Regions from separate parts of the Heyndrickxia acidicola genome, predicted to be linked through region 4. Evidence: a T-box and tRNA genes for the amino acid it is inferred to sense, from the RefSeq annotation. Region 4 holds a T-box; the other regions hold tRNA genes.
What was found. The T-box of region 4 lies ahead of thrS (threonine--tRNA ligase). A T-box ahead of a tRNA ligase gene usually reads a tRNA of that ligase, here a tRNA-Thr.

Region 1: it has a tRNA-Thr gene. The T-box ahead of thrS (threonine--tRNA ligase) is inferred to sense a tRNA for this amino acid. The anticodon was not compared.
Region 2: it has a tRNA-Thr gene. The T-box ahead of thrS (threonine--tRNA ligase) is inferred to sense a tRNA for this amino acid. The anticodon was not compared.
Region 3: it has a tRNA-Thr gene. The T-box ahead of thrS (threonine--tRNA ligase) is inferred to sense a tRNA for this amino acid. The anticodon was not compared.

Annotation. Positions count from the first base shown of each region.
Region 1 covers NZ_KV440953.1:2,525,308-2,527,481, reverse strand. The annotation lists rRNA gene A5N88_RS11890 (23S ribosomal RNA) at 1-124, shown strand, start outside; rRNA gene rrf (5S ribosomal RNA) at 391-507, shown strand; tRNA gene A5N88_RS11880 (tRNA-Asn) at 517-591, shown strand; tRNA gene A5N88_RS11875 (tRNA-Ser) at 599-690, shown strand; tRNA gene A5N88_RS11870 (tRNA-Glu) at 703-777, shown strand; tRNA gene A5N88_RS11865 (tRNA-Val) at 802-877, shown strand; tRNA gene A5N88_RS11860 (tRNA-Met) at 887-960, shown strand; tRNA gene A5N88_RS11855 (tRNA-Asp) at 964-1,039, shown strand; tRNA gene A5N88_RS11850 (tRNA-Phe) at 1,071-1,146, shown strand; tRNA gene A5N88_RS11845 (tRNA-Thr) at 1,152-1,227, shown strand; tRNA gene A5N88_RS11840 (tRNA-Tyr) at 1,237-1,320, shown strand; tRNA gene A5N88_RS11835 (tRNA-Trp) at 1,325-1,398, shown strand; tRNA gene A5N88_RS11830 (tRNA-His) at 1,407-1,482, shown strand; tRNA gene A5N88_RS11825 (tRNA-Gln) at 1,518-1,589, shown strand; tRNA gene A5N88_RS11820 (tRNA-Gly) at 1,616-1,690, shown strand; tRNA gene A5N88_RS11815 (tRNA-Cys) at 1,696-1,769, shown strand; tRNA gene A5N88_RS11810 (tRNA-Leu) at 1,779-1,860, shown strand; gene A5N88_RS24930 (hypothetical protein) at 1,994-2,152, shown strand.
Region 2 covers NZ_KV440953.1:2,766,024-2,768,197, forward strand. The annotation lists tRNA gene A5N88_RS12930 (tRNA-Asp) at 1-4, opposite strand, end outside; tRNA gene A5N88_RS12935 (tRNA-Met) at 10-83, opposite strand; tRNA gene A5N88_RS12940 (tRNA-Ser) at 116-208, opposite strand; tRNA gene A5N88_RS12945 (tRNA-Val) at 249-324, opposite strand; tRNA gene A5N88_RS12950 (tRNA-Ile) at 332-405, opposite strand; tRNA gene A5N88_RS12955 (tRNA-Met) at 462-535, opposite strand; tRNA gene A5N88_RS12960 (tRNA-Ala) at 551-623, opposite strand; tRNA gene A5N88_RS12965 (tRNA-Pro) at 631-707, opposite strand; tRNA gene A5N88_RS12970 (tRNA-Arg) at 713-789, opposite strand; tRNA gene A5N88_RS12975 (tRNA-Leu) at 825-913, opposite strand; tRNA gene A5N88_RS12980 (tRNA-Gly) at 923-997, opposite strand; tRNA gene A5N88_RS12985 (tRNA-Leu) at 1,013-1,094, opposite strand; tRNA gene A5N88_RS12990 (tRNA-Lys) at 1,104-1,179, opposite strand; tRNA gene A5N88_RS12995 (tRNA-Thr) at 1,357-1,432, opposite strand; tRNA gene A5N88_RS13000 (tRNA-Val) at 1,439-1,514, opposite strand; tRNA gene A5N88_RS13005 (tRNA-Glu) at 1,518-1,592, opposite strand; rRNA gene rrf (5S ribosomal RNA) at 1,632-1,748, opposite strand; rRNA gene A5N88_RS13015 (23S ribosomal RNA) at 1,823-2,174, opposite strand, start outside.
Region 3 covers NZ_KV440953.1:3,560,873-3,563,046, forward strand. The annotation lists rRNA gene A5N88_RS16660 (23S ribosomal RNA) at 1-362, shown strand, start outside; rRNA gene rrf (5S ribosomal RNA) at 677-793, shown strand; tRNA gene A5N88_RS16670 (tRNA-Asn) at 802-876, shown strand; tRNA gene A5N88_RS16675 (tRNA-Thr) at 878-950, shown strand; tRNA gene A5N88_RS16680 (tRNA-Glu) at 974-1,048, shown strand; tRNA gene A5N88_RS16685 (tRNA-Val) at 1,071-1,146, shown strand; tRNA gene A5N88_RS16690 (tRNA-Thr) at 1,153-1,228, shown strand; tRNA gene A5N88_RS16695 (tRNA-Tyr) at 1,238-1,321, shown strand; tRNA gene A5N88_RS16700 (tRNA-Gln) at 1,395-1,469, shown strand; tRNA gene A5N88_RS16705 (tRNA-Lys) at 1,669-1,741, shown strand; tRNA gene A5N88_RS16710 (tRNA-Gly) at 1,764-1,838, shown strand; tRNA gene A5N88_RS16715 (tRNA-Ala) at 1,844-1,916, shown strand.
Region 4 covers NZ_KV440953.1:83,557-85,730, reverse strand. The annotation lists gene thrS (threonine--tRNA ligase) at 1-1,024, opposite strand, end outside; T-box leader at 1,074-1,320, opposite strand; gene ytxC (putative sporulation protein YtxC) at 1,566-2,174, opposite strand, start outside.

The DNA of each region.
Region 1 (2,174 bases), 2.4 Mb from region 4:
AGATGAGATTTCCCATAGCGCAAGCTAGTAAGATCCCTGAAAGATGATCAGGTTGATAGGTTCGAGGTGGAAGTGTGGTGACACATGGAGCTGACGGATACTAATCGATCGAGGACTTAACCAAATAGAAAAGCGAAAGCGACTGTTTAGTTCCGACAAGCATAAGATGGATTGCGGCGTGGCGCCTTTTGCCACAGAGCAATACAGATTATGACCTCGAGGAACTAGGAGTAGGAAGGTTTGCTTTTTAACCTTCCACTGTAGCTGGACAATATAAAAGACGATTCAACGTTATTACTTGGTTTCTCATATCTAGTTTTGAGAGAATAATTTTCAAATTTATACTTGATATTTTCTCACAAACATGTATAATAATATATGTCTTAAAGGTTTGGTGGCAATAGCGAGAAGGTCACACCCGTTCCCATCCCGAACACGGAAGTTAAGCTTCTCAGCGCCGATGGTAGTTGGGGGCTGTCCCCCTGTGAGAGTAGGACGTCGCCAAGCTGATATTATTCCGCAGTAGCTCAGTGGTAGAGCTATCGGCTGTTAACCGATCGGTCGTAGGTTCGAGTCCTACCTGCGGAGCCACTTATATGGAGAGCTGTCCGAGAGGTCGAAGGAGCACGATTGGAAATCGTGTAGACGGTCAACGCTGTCTCAAGGGTTCGAATCCCTTGCTCTCCGCCATAATATATTTATGGCCCGTTGGTCAAGCGGTTAAGACACCGCCCTTTCACGGCGGTAACACGGGTTCGAATCCCGTACGGGTCACCAATTAATTAATTTAATAGATACATTGGAGGATTAGCTCAGCTGGGAGAGCACCTGCCTTACAAGCAGGGGGTCGGCGGTTCGAACCCGTCATCCTCCACCATGATATTATCGCGGGGTGGAGCAGTCTGGTAGCTCGTCGGGCTCATAACCCGAAGGTCGCAGGTTCAAATCCTGCCCCCGCAATCTGGTCCCGTAGTGTAGCGGTTATCACGCCTGCCTGTCACGCAGGAGATCGCGGGTTCGATTCCCGTCGGGACCGCCATTTATAAAATACATATTGCTGGAAATCATTTGGCTCAGTAGCTCAGTCGGTAGAGCAAAGGACTGAAAATCCTTGTGTCGGCGGTTCGATTCCGTCCTGAGCCACCATTCATGCCGGCCTAGCTCAATTGGTAGAGCAACTGACTTGTAATCAGTAGGTTGGGGGTTCAAGTCCTCTGGCCGGCACCAGCATTATTTGGAGGGGTAGCGAAGTGGCTAAACGCGGCGGACTGTAAATCCGCTCCTTCGGGTTCGGCGGTTCGAATCCGTCCCCCTCCACCATTATAGGGGTATAGTTTAAAGGTAGAACGAAGGTCTCCAAAACCTTTGGTGTGGGTTCGATTCCTACTACCCCTGCCAATATTATGGCGGCTGTGGCGAAGTGGTTAACGCATCGGATTGTGGTTCCGACATTCGTGGGTTCGATTCCCATCAGCCGCCCCATATGATATAATACAGAACATATAATATCTTATTGATGGGCTATAGCCAAGCGGTAAGGCAACGGACTTTGACTCCGTCATTCGTTGGTTCGAATCCAGCTAGCCCAGTCCTCAGGAAGTATTTTTCCTGAAACGCGGAAGTAGTTCAGTGGTAGAACACCACCTTGCCAAGGTGGGGGTCGCGGGTTCGAATCCCGTCTTCCGCTCCAATGTTGGCGGCATAGCCAAGTGGTAAGGCAGAGGTCTGCAAAACCTTTACCACCGGTTCGAATCCGGTTGCCGCCTCCATAAACATATGCCGGTGTGGCGGAATTGGCAGACGCGCACGACTCAAAATCGTGTTTCTTCGGAAGTGTCGGTTCGACCCCGACCACCGGTATCATTTATAAGGTAGCCAAGCCTTATATCAAAAGACTTTCAACACTTTGTTGGAGGTCTTTTTTTGTTATCTTGCATACGACTATTTTGAAGAAAATCATACGAGATGAATCGTACGAAGTGGAGGGATTAATTTGAGACGTTCAAATGAACTTACAGTTGAAGAAAAGAAATTATTAAAAAGGTCGCTCACAGATGAAGAGGCTATAGAAAAGTTTGAAAGACATTGTATGTTGAAAAAATTAAAACTTGCTACTATTGAATACTGCAGAAATGTGTTTTCCTCTTTCTAAAAAGCGATGGATGGAATTGGGC
Region 2 (2,174 bases), 2.7 Mb from region 4:
GACCATGTATTGCGGGGGCAGGATTTGAACCTGCGACCTTCGGGTTATGAGCCCGACGAGCTACCAGACTGCTCCACCCCGCGACGATAATATAAACATTATGCATTTTTTAATATGGCGGAGGAAGAGGGATTCGAACCCCCGCGCGGTGTAACCCGCCTGTCGGTTTTCAAGACCGATCCCTTCAGCCAGACTTGGGTATTCCTCCATATTAATTGGTTTAAATCAGGACTAACCTGAATTTTATATGGTGGAGGATGACGGGTTCGAACCGCCGACCCCCTGCTTGTAAGGCAGGTGCTCTCCCAGCTGAGCTAATCCTCCATATAAATGGACCCTGTAGGACTCGAACCTACGACCGGACGGTTATGAGCCGTCTGCTCTAACCAACTGAGCTAAGGGTCCAGTATCGCTATTATTGAAAGGATGGACCTTTCTAATAAAAGAATCAATACACTTTATAGCGGCGGAGGGGATCGAACCCCCGACCTCACGGGTATGAACCGTACGCTCTAGCCAGCTGAGCTACACCGCCATATTTCATTATAAATGGAGCCTAGCGGGATCGAACCGCTGACCTCCTGCGTGCAAAGCAGGCGCTCTCCCAGCTGAGCTAAGGCCCCATATTAGTGGTCGGGAAGACAGGATTCGAACCTGCGACCCCATGGTCCCAAACCATGTGCTCTACCAAGCTGAGCTACTTCCCGTAAAATGGCGCGCCCGAGAGGAGTCGAACCCCTAACCTTTTGATCCGTAGTCAAACGCTCTATCCAATTGAGCTACGGGCGCTTAATGAAAAGTTATTTTGCTGCCGCAAAAAACTTTGGTGCCGAGGACCGGAATCGAACCGGTACGGTAGTCACCTACCGCAGGATTTTAAGTCCTGTGCGTCTGCCAGTTCCGCCACCCCGGCAAGGGTGTTTGGAGCGGAAGACGGGATTCGAACCCGCGACCCCCACCTTGGCAAGGTGGTGTTCTACCACTGAACTACTTCCGCAAAATTTCAAATAAATGCGGGTGAAGGGAGTCGAACCCCCACGCCTTGCGGCGCCAGATCCTAAGTCTGGTGCGTCTGCCAATTCCGCCACACCCGCATATTTAAATGGTGAGCCATGAAGGACTCGAACCTTCGACCCTCTGATTAAAAGTCAGATGCTCTACCGACTGAGCTAATGGCTCAAACAATGAATACCTTGATTTATAGTATACAGCCTAAACCTTGTGGCATCTACGACGTCACAATCTCAGGATGTCTTGCAAGATGCAGCTCGATTGGTACGCTGATGATAATTCAGTGAAGATTATTCATCGTGCTCTACCGACTGAGCTAATGGCTCGTACTAATTTCCATAAAAGTGGTGCCGGCCAGAGGACTTGAACCCCCAACCTACTGATTACAAGTCAGTTGCTCTACCAATTGAGCTAGGCCGGCTAATAATGGTGGAGGATGACGGGTTCGAACCGCCGACCCCCTGCTTGTAAGGCAGGTGCTCTCCCAGCTGAGCTAATCCTCCATATGGTGACCCGTACGGGATTCGAACCCGTGTTACCGCCGTGAAAGGGCGGTGTCTTAACCGCTTGACCAACGGGCCAACTTTTTAATGTTGACTGCATTATCTAAAATAATGACAGCCTGGCAATGTCCTACTCTCACAGGGGGACAGCCCCCAACTACCATCGGCGCTGAGAAGCTTAACTTCCGTGTTCGGGATGGGAACGGGTGTGACCTTCTCGCCATAATTACCAGACCGTATTTAATTAAGGATTGCTCCTTCAAAACTAGATATGAGAAACCAAGCATAACCTTGAATCGTTTTATTTATTGGTTAAGTCCTCGATCGATTAGTATCCGTCAGCTCCATGTGTCACCACACTTCCACCTCGAACCTATCAACCTGATCATCTTTCAGGGATCTTACTAGCTTGCGCTATGGGAAATCTCATCTTGAGGGGGGCTTCATGCTTAGATGCTTTCAGCACTTATCCCTTCCGCACATAGCTACCCAGCGATGCCTTTGGCAAGACAACTGGTACACCAGCGGTGCGTCCATCCCGGTCCTCTCGTACTAAGGACAGCTCCTCTCAAATTTCCTACGCCCACGACGGATAGGGACCGAACTGTCTCACGACGTTCTGAACCCAGCTCGCGTACCGCTTTAATGGGCGAACAGCCC
Region 3 (2,174 bases), 3.5 Mb from region 4:
CCCAAGGGTTGGGCTGTTCGCCCATTAAAGCGGTACGCGAGCTGGGTTCAGAACGTCGTGAGACAGTTCGGTCCCTATCCGTCGTGGGCGTAGGAAATTTGAGAGGAGCTGTCCTTAGTACGAGAGGACCGGGCTGGACGCACCGCTGGTGTACCAGTTGTCTTGCCAAAGGCATCGCTGGGTAGCTATGTGCGGAAGGGATAAGTGCTGAAAGCATCTAAGCATGAAGCCCCCCTCAAGATGAGATTTCCCATAGCGCAAGCTAGTAAGATCCCTGAAAGATGATCAGGTTGATAGGTTCGAGGTGGAAGTGTGGTGACACATGGAGCTGACGGATACTAATCGATCGAGGACTTAACCAAATAGAAAAGCGAAAGCGACTGTTCAGTTCCGACAAGCATAAGATGGATTGCGGCGTGGTGCCTTTTGCCACAGAGCAATACAGATTATGACCTCGAGGAACTAGGAGTAGGAAGGTTTGCTTTTTAACCTTCCACTGTAGCTGGACAATATAAAAGACGATTCAACGTTTTACTTACTTCTTTATCTAGTTTTGAGGGAACAAAAACTTTTAAAAAAGTTTTTAAAAACCTCTTGAAAAAAAATGAATTTCTGGTATAATAATACTTGTCCGATAAAGAATTGCTTATGCAGAGGTTGAAGGGCAAATTGAAGATCCGGTAATTATGGCGAGAAGGTCACACCCGTTCCCATCCCGAACACGGAAGTTAAGCTTCTCAGCGCCGATGGTAGTTGGGGGCTGTCCCCCTGTGAGAGTAGGACATTGCCGGATTTGATTATTCCGCAGTAGCTCAGTGGTAGAGCTATCGGCTGTTAACCGATCGGTCGTAGGTTCGAGTCCTACCTGCGGAGCCACGCTTCCATAGCTCAGCAGGTAGAGCACTTCCATGGTAAGGAAGAGGTCATCGGTTCGAGCCCGATTGGAAGCTTACCTTTAAAAAACATCTAGATTGGCCCGTTGGTCAAGCGGTTAAGACACCGCCCTTTCACGGCGGTAACACGGGTTCGAATCCCGTACGGGTCACCATAAAAAAATATACAATAATAATGGAGGATTAGCTCAGCTGGGAGAGCACCTGCCTTACAAGCAGGGGGTCGGCGGTTCGAACCCGTCATCCTCCACCATTATTAGCCGGCCTAGCTCAATTGGTAGAGCAACTGACTTGTAATCAGTAGGTTGGGGGTTCAAGTCCTCTGGCCGGCACCAGCGTTATTCGGAGGGGTAGCGAAGTGGCTAAACGCGGCGGACTGTAAATCCGCTCCTTCGGGTTCGGCGGTTCGAATCCGTCCCCCTCCACCATTTCTTTCATATGAAACTCAACTGGACATCATAAAAATGTCTTTTTTATTTGAAACAACAACTCACCATATATTGGGCTATAGCCAAGCGGTAAGGCAACGGACTTTGACTCCGTCATTCGTTGGTTCGAATCCAGCTAGCCCAGCCATTCTTTCATTTACAATTACTGTTTGAAGATACATAGTTATGAGCCATTAGCTCAGTCGGTAGAGCACAGAGAATATACTCCATTGAATTCTCACCAGCGTACCAATCGAGCTTCATCTTGCGAAACCTCCTGAGATTGGGACGTCGTAGATGCTTACAGAGTTCGTAAAACAATCATCAAATTAGTTATCAAAATATATGAGCCATTAGCTCAGTTGGTAGAGCATCTGACTTTTAATCAGAGGGTCGAAGGTTCGAGTCCTTCATGGCTCACTTTTTTAGCTTGTTGACAAGTGCGGAAGTAGTTCAGTGGTAGAACACCACCTTGCCAAGGTGGGGGTCGCGGGTTCGAATCCCGTCTTCCGCTCCATATCTGGGGCCTTAGCTCAGCTGGGAGAGCGCCTGCTTTGCACGCAGGAGGTCAGCGGTTCGATCCCGCTAGGCTCCATACAAAAAATCTTAAGTCCATTGGACTTAAGATTTTTTGTTTTTAATTGAAGTTAAGTAACAATTTAATACGCTGCTCTCTTATCCAGCGTGGAACATACCAGGTGTAATGGTTAAATTTTGTATATAATATGAATAATTTTACTTATTTTGGAATTATATATGCTTAATTTTAAGTGTTTCATGACGGTGTGATGGTATGTTTATACGTAATTATGCACGGTTGAGTCATTTGATTTTGACGTATACAATAGAATTA
Region 4 (2,174 bases):
TCATCATGTGATGAGGGCAGTTCATAGGGCGAAGGACCATTTGTTCATTGTCAAGATCCATAACCGGGAACATATCCTCATGATAGTGATCCCAGTGGCCGCTTGTTTTATAAAGTTCCACATTTGCCATAATTGGTGTATAAACATGGCTGTAGCCCAAGCGTTCTTCTTTATCCACGATATAACGCTCAATTGTTCGCCTAATTGTTGCACCCTTTGGAAGCCATAACGGAAGACCCTGTCCAACCTGCTGGGAGTTCATAAACAAGCCTAATTCCTTCCCAATTTTCCGGTGGTCACGTTCTTTTGCTTCTTCCAGGAATTTTAAATGCGCTTCAAGTTCTTCCTTTTTGAAAAACGCTGTACCATAAACACGCTGCAGCATTTTTTTGTTGCTGTCTCCGCGCCAGTATGCCCCTGCAATGCTTAGAAGCTTGAATTCCTTGATTTTTCCTGTTGATGGGACATGAACTCCGCGGCAAAGATCAAAAAACTCACCTTGTTCGTAAATGGTTACCTTCTCATCAGCCGGAATGGCATCAATCAATTCCTGCTTGTATTCATCACCTGCAAAAAGCTGTTTCGCTTCTTCGCGTGATACCTCTTTACGGACAACTTCCAGGTTCTCGTTTACAATTTTTTTCATTTCTTTTTCAATCTTAGGCAAATCTTCAGGAGTTATAGACACTTCCAAATCCATATCATAGTAAAATCCGCCGTCAATGACAGGTCCCACTCCGAGTTTTACATTGCCGTATAAGCGTTTAACAGCCTGTGCCATTAAATGTGCAGTACTATGGCGAAGCACTTCAAGCGCGTCTTGATGATCCGGGGTTACGATCTCAATAGATCCGCCTTCTTCAAGCGAACGGCGTAAATCCACTAATTGGCCATTCAATTTGCCTGCTATCGCTTTTTTCTTTAAGCCAGGGCTAATAGATGCAGCGATATCTTCGGTTGTTGTTCCTTGTGGAAATTCCTTTATAGCTCCATCAGGGAAAGTCATTTTTAAAACGTCTGACATGTTCGTCACTCCTTTATCTTTCTAAAGAATATAAAAAAACCCGCCCCTGGAAAGGGACGAGTTTTGTTCACACGTGGTTCCACCCTAATTTCCATTTCATTTCAACAGAAAATAAAATGGCTTTCGGCTTTTTTAACGGAATAACCCGTCAACCGCTAGTGATTCCTATTATTAAGGCTGTTCACGGTTGAAGTTTAAAGGCGGTAAGTATCCAATTCGTGTTGGAAAGGTTGCAGCCTTGCCTTTCCTCTCTGAAAACCGTAAAAGAATACCCTTGTCCTTATCATTACCTTTTACATTATGGTAAATGGAATTTATTGATATGTACGTAATTATAAAAGGTTATTTAGAAAAAAGCAAGGGAGAAAAAGGTTAAGGCTCTTTTCGTACACTTTGTTGCTATTTGATATAAACAAATCTTAAAAATCCAGGTTCTATATCAAAACTTGTGATTTACTAGCGAAAAGATGCCACGAAAAAAGACAGCTCACAGAATGTTCCATTTTACGCAAAGCAGCAATCTATGCGAAAACCATCAAGATTAAAAATCATTCACCGCATCCCGGGTATATCCGCATTTTTGATTCCAGAAATCTTCTTTCCTTAATAAAGTGATCCGTTCTTCAAAGATATTTTGAATGGTCCTGATTAAGGCTACATCAGGATTGTCTGTATACAAATAAATAGAAGCAGGCGCAAGGGACAGAAGGGGTGCAATGGTTACCGAATCAATGTATACGGGATGGTTTGTGAGAAGCCGGCGGTCGATCAGTTCTTCCATATCTTTTTTTGTCATTTTTTCAAAGTCTTCATGAAAAAACTCTCCATATTCTTCAAAATAAATACGAACTATGTTTTTTCTCGGCTTGCGGTTTTTAACATAATCCCGGAGCATCTGGATAAATACCTGGTAATCTTGCTCCATCTTATACTCATCAATGGCCATTTCAATATAGCTTGTTAAACATTGAAAATAATCCTTTAACCGAAATGTTATAAACGAGTCAAATGAGATGGAATCCCCCTGTCGGATAAAAGAAGAAACAGCATCATGGATCATCCGTGTTTCATCCACTTCCCCAACAAGCGAAGTCAGTTCCTTGCGTTCTCCTTTAAACATGCCGTCAACTATTTCTGTTATGTTGTCCTG